Linked DNA regions of Arenibacter algicola. The protein of the gene in region 2 interacts with the protein of the main gene of each other region in a pairwise test. Links are inferred from orthologs where the notes say so. Each region holds a gene or a part of one and is shown on either strand. Other genes may lie near its edges.

Region 1 (2,987 bases), on a different replicon or contig from region 2:
ATGAGACTAGTTGCCTTTGTTTTCTTCCTATTGGGAAGTTGTACTTTACAGGCCCAAAAAAAGGTCGTCAAAGCCATTGAAAATCCCAATTTCTCTTTTGTTCAGATCGATGTCAGGAATTGTTTTTCCCTTGCTTTGGAAACTGTGGATAGTCCAAAAATAACGGTTGAGGCTTCAATAGATGGCGAGTATTTACAGGATTTATTGGTAAGTGTAAAACAACAGGGAACAACAGTATTGGTCAGTACCGGTTTTCAGCCCAATTTTGTTTTTCCAAATGATAAATTAAGTGCCCACAAGGTCATTTCCATTTCCTTGAAGATATCAATCCCCAAAGACCTAGATGTTAACGTATATGGTACCAGCACCAATGTTGGTGTTACAGGGGATTATGCCAAGCTAAAAATTAGTTTGTCCGATGGCAAATGCATCTTAAATGGAAGAGGGGAAAATGTGGAAATCAATACCCAAAGTGGAAATATTGAGCTAATTACTAATAACGCCCAAATTATGGCTTCCACAAAATATGGTAAAATTAAACGGGAAGTGATTGCCTCTGGAGATGATCATTTTACCTTGAATTCGGTAACAGGAAATATCAGCATAAGGAAAACCGAATAATATGTTTATTTTTGCCGAATCTATTTTTTAAATAATGAGTTTAAAGAAATCCCTAATAATCATAATAGCAATTCTGGCTATAGACCAGATAAGCAAAGTATATATTAAGACAAACTTTGTTTTGGGCGAGTCGGTAGATGTCTTTAGTTGGTTCAAGATTTTGTTTATAGAAAACGAAGGGGCTGCTTGGGGAACCAAACTAAGCGATTTATTGCCCATATCTGATGAAGTAGGAAAACTGGTACTTACTATATTTAGATTGTTTGCTATTGTTGGGATAGGTTATTGGTTGTTCGATACCATAAAAAAGAATTCTTCCAAAACCTTAATACTGGCGGTATCCCTCATTTTTGCAGGGGCCCTCGGGAACATATTGGATTCTGTTTTTTACGGCATGATCTTTAACGATAGCTATTCCCAGGTAGCCACGGCATTTTCTTCAGAACCCTATGGTAGTATATTTCACGGCAAGGTGGTAGATATGCTCTACTTTCCTATGATAGACTCCGTGTGGCCAGATTGGGTGCCAGTGGTTGGCGGAAATAATTTTCGTTTTTTCGAACCCGTTTTTAATATTGCGGATACCGCAATTAGTACCGGTGTGGGTATACTAATTGTATTTAATAAAAAAGCTTTTGGAGAAAGTTCTGAGGAAGCTAAAACTGATAAGTCCGATCAGGAGTAACGCAAAAATTTAAAGGAATATCGTGGGGTTCTATATCCACAATTTTTTCTTCAGCCTTAAAAAACGAGAGTCCTACTTTCACAACATCAGGCCTGCACTTGTTCAGTAGCACATCATAAAATCCTTTGCCGTAACCAACTCTGTGACCCTTTTCGTCAAAAGCCATTAACGGTAGAAAGACAACATCTATTTTTTCAGGAGGCACTTCAATTCCGTCTACCGGTTCAGGGATGTTCCAGCGATTTTTTTTTATAGGTGTACTATCGGTAAGTAAATAATTGACAAGATTTTGGCTATCCACAATTTTTGGAAGCAGTATATTTTTGTCCTTACCTTGTAAAATGGACATTATAAAACTGGTGTCGACTTCCTTTTTCTCGGTTATGGAAAGGAATAGATGATAATAGGAATAATTCCAAATGGGTATTTGAAGCAGCCGGTTAGCTATCAATAAGCTTGAATCTAATATTGTTTGTGAAGTAAGATTTTCTCGGCGTTCGGAGTAGATTAAACGCAAATCTTTTTTCAACATAGGGGGTTGGTTAAACTCGGGGCTCTTGGGGAAAGGGTTTAATTAGGAAAACTATTCCTTGGAGGCCACTGCGTAATAAATTTTGAAAAAAAGCATAAGAATTAAGTATGTGCCCAAGGTTATTATATAGTTGTCCATGCGTTAAATAATTTTAATTTTCTAAATATAAATAAAAAAATATAAAAAGCTCCACAAAGGGTATCGTTTTATCGATGAAATGCATCATTTTTAACAAATATTTTGGATTCTGAATTATTTGTCAAAAGTATTTTGCCTTCTATTTTACGTAAAATGCTGTTTATCAACTTGTTATAAAATAGTGTACGATAACGTTAATTTTTTGAAATGGTGTATTTAATCGATATTTATTTTTGACTTATCGAATTTTGTTGGATTGAAGGTTGGATTTAGACTATGGGAAGTTTTACTTTTTGCTAGAGGAATGCAATCATAAAGTGGAAGGTTATCAAAATTTCTCCTAGGGTTCCTAGCTGCGGAGTTAAAATACTATAATCTTTGTGTCCTTTGGGAAAAACACAGTAATTTTCCTTAGTGAAGCATAAATTTATTTGAATACATGGCCCATATACCTATTGAAGTACAGCTAAGTTCGCTTCCTACCACTCCCGGGGTATATCAGTTTTATGATGTGGAGGACAAGATTTTATATGTTGGCAAGGCTAAAAATTTAAAAAAAAGGGTTAGCTCCTATTTTAATAAAACGCACGAGCAAGGAAAGACCCGTGTTCTGGTAAAGAAAATTAGAAGTATTAGGCACATAGTGGTGCCTACCGAGTCCGATGCGCTATTGTTGGAAAATAATCTAATTAAAAAATACCGTCCTAGGTACAATGTTTTGCTTAAGGATGATAAGACTTTTCCATGGATTTGTATAAAAAATGAAAAGTTTCCAAGAATCTTTCCCACTAGGAAATTAATCAAAGATGGATCGGAGTATTTTGGACCGTATACAAGTATGAAAACCATTCATACTTTGTTGGATCTGATAAAAAGTGTTTACCCTCTGCGGACCTGTAGCTATGACCTTGCGCATGATAAAGTCGCCGGTGGCAAATATAAGGTCTGTCTGGAGTACCACTTGGGAAATTGTAAGGGGCCTTGTGAAGGGTATCAATCCGAGGAGGAGTA
Region 2 (2,801 bases):
GGCCATCTATAATGAACAGCTACAGGACTATGGAAGTACAATATTCCATAAAAGGGCCAAATTCCTGGAAGAGTTCATACCAATATTCAAGGAACAGTATCTGGCCATTTCGGGCGGAAAAGAACCTGTAAATTTAACATATGATAGCAAATTATTGGACAATGAACTCTTAACTTTATTGGAGAGGAATCTAGAAAAAGATAAAGCCCTCCAATACACAAGTGTTGGCACACATAAAGACGACCTGAACTTTGAGATAGACGGTCACCCCATTAAAAAATTTGGCAGCCAAGGGCAGCAGAAATCATTCTTGATCGCCCTAAAACTGGCACAATTTTATTTTATAAAAAAACAGGCCGGAACTACGCCCTTGTTACTTTTAGATGATATTTTTGACAAATTGGACGAAAACAGGGTGGCCCAAATCATTAATTTGGTGAATGAAGAAAATTTTGGACAAATATTTCTCAGTGATACCCATGCCGACAGAACCGAGGAAGTTGTAAAAAAAATTCACCAATCCTATAAGATATTTAAGTTGTAGTATGCGAAATGTTTATATTATAGTTATCCTAATTGGTCTGGTTGGCTGCCGAAACAAGGTGAACAAATTGGATTTACCCCATTTGAACGGCTACTGGGAGATAGAAAAAGTTACTTTTCCAGATGGTTCCAAGAAGGAATATACAGTGAATACCAGTATAGATTATATTGAAGTGAAAGAGCACGAAGGATTTAGAAAAAAGGTACAGCCAAATTTTAATGGCTCCTATGTTACTTCCAATGATGCAGAATTGTTTACCATATACGAAAACGAAGGCGTTTTTAACTTAAATTACAAAACAGACCTGAGCGAATGGCACGAAAAAATTATAAGTCTCTCTGAAAATAAATTTATAGTAATAAGTGAAGAAAATATAAAATACCACTACAGGAGATTTGAACCCATTAATCTTGAACAATAATGGCCAAAAGAAAAAATGACAACCTTCGCCTTGGTGAAGCCTTACAGGAATTTATTGCCGAAAACAAATTACAAAAGGGAATGGACCGTGTTAATGCCAGGGAAGCCTGGAAAAACCTAATGGGAAACGGGGTAAATAACTACACCACAGCCATTGAATTGAGGAACGATACGTTATTTGTATCGCTTTCCTCTTCGGTCCTCAGGGAGGAGTTAAGCTTGGGCAAATCAAAGATCATTAAATTATTGAACGAGGAATTGGGTAAGGATCTAATCACAAAAATTGTTCTTAGATGAGCTACCGTTCCTGTCTAACTAAAAAACCACGCCCAAGGGCGTGGTTTTTAATTCTATATGCAAAATATTCTTAAAAAATTTCCCTGCCAGCAAAATGAAATGCACCTTCTATGGCAGCATTTTCGTCACTATCAGAACCATGTACTGCATTTTCAGCTATTGAGGTAGCGAACAATTTTCTTATAGTCCCCTCTGCTGCATCTGCAGGATTTGTTGCCCCGATCAAGGCGCGAAAATCTTCAACTGCATTATCCTTTTCCAGGATAGCAGATACAATAGGCCCCCTGGTCATGAAATCTACCAATTCCCCAAAAAACGGACGTTCCTTATGTATTGCATAAAACGCCTGCGCATCCCTTCTGCTCAACTGCGTATATTTCATTGCCACGATCTTGAATCCGGCCGAAGTTATTTTGTCCAAGATTCCACCGATATGTCCATTCTCAACGGCATCGGGCTTAATCATGGTAAAAGTTCTGTTTGTGCTCATTACTCTAAAATTTTGCGCAAAAATACGTTTTATTCTAAAACTCACAATATTTGGGGAATATCTTATGGTCCATAACACACTTTATCGACAAAGCCCACCATTTCAAAGTGCTTTTTAACCCGCAATGCAAAACCATATCCCTTTTGTACCACATAGTCCCTATATTTGTAACACTATAAACATAGGCCATTAACTTTTGGAGTTAACCCAAAAAATAATTGTATCGGATGAAAAAAGCTTTCTTTAAACTTTTGGCTAAATTGAACAAGTTGGTATTCCCGTCCTATTCAAAAAAGCAATTGGACCTATCCAAAGCCACAAAAATGCAAATGGCAATTATAGGTTGGCGTTACCTGGTAACCACAAATGCCTTGGATTAATACCGTATAAGGGCCTCAACCGGGTAACCGGATAACTTGTCCCGACCCTTTAAAAACTCTAGCTCCAATAAAAAGTTACATTGAACAACTTCTCCACCCAACTTTTCTATAAGTTTACAAACGGCTTTTGCTGTCCCTCCGGTAGCCAGGACATCATCATGAATAAGCACCTTCTCCCCTTTTAAAATGCTATCCACATGAATTTCCAGTACATCCGTACCATATTCCAGGGCATAGGGTTCACTAATTATTTGATGCGGTAATTTTCCACGCTTTCTCACCGGAACAAAGCCGGAATTGAGACGGGTAGCCAATAGGGGCGCAAAGAAAAATCCGCGACTCTCCATACCTACCACTTTATCCACTTTTTTATTTTTGATAAGCTCAAACAAGGCTTCGGCTGCGCTCGCCAAGGCGTTAGCGTCCTGTAATAAGGGAGTAATATCTTTAAAAGAGATTCCTTTTTCAGGAAAATCCGGGATATCCCGAACATATTTCTTAAAATCCATTTATTTTGGTTGCTGTAATTTTGTCGTAAATTTAAAAAGAAATATATTTGCAGCCCGTTAAACGGGAAAAATGAATTTTTACAACGGCCTCGTGGCGCAACTGAATAGCGCATCTGATTACGGCTCAGAAGGTTACTGGTTTGAATCCAGTCGAGGTCACT

The links.
Region 1: the proteins of U735_RS0105195 (region 2) and U735_RS0121040 interact in binary tests that used the Escherichia coli proteins (3 or more experiments, as listed by UniProt). The link is inferred for Arenibacter algicola from one-to-one orthologs.

What each region holds. Positions count from the first base shown.
Region 1 is NZ_JPOO01000003.1:2,439,465-2,442,451, reverse strand. Bases 59-2,967 are described here. They hold U735_RS0121040 (5-formyltetrahydrofolate cyclo-ligase), read right to left. Parts: upstream 1,839-2,967; coding sequence 1,278-1,838; downstream 59-1,277. Other genes in these bases: uvrC (excinuclease ABC subunit UvrC), read left to right, coding at 2,416-2,967; U735_RS0121045 (lipoprotein signal peptidase), read left to right, coding at 656-1,306; U735_RS0121050 (DUF4097 family beta strand repeat-containing protein), read left to right, coding at 59-621. Outside these bases: more of U735_RS0121050, read left to right, coding at 1-58; more of uvrC, read left to right, coding at 2,968-2,987. UniProt on the Escherichia coli protein: Involved in the removal of 5-formyltetrahydrofolate.
Region 2 is NZ_JPOO01000001.1:1,197,216-1,200,016, reverse strand. Bases 42-2,764 are described here. They hold U735_RS0105195 (nucleoside-diphosphate kinase), read right to left. Parts: upstream 1,752-2,764; coding sequence 1,332-1,751; downstream 42-1,331. Other genes in these bases: U735_RS0105185 (adenine phosphoribosyltransferase), read right to left, coding at 2,128-2,640; U735_RS0105190 (hypothetical protein), read left to right, coding at 1,979-2,131; U735_RS0105200 (DUF721 domain-containing protein), read left to right, coding at 965-1,261; U735_RS0105205 (lipocalin-like domain-containing protein), read left to right, coding at 546-965; recF (DNA replication/repair protein RecF), read left to right, coding at 42-544. In the rest of the region: more of recF, read left to right, coding at 1-41. UniProt on the Escherichia coli protein: Major role in the synthesis of nucleoside triphosphates other than ATP. The ATP gamma phosphate is transferred to the NDP beta phosphate via a ping-pong mechanism, using a phosphorylated active-site intermediate.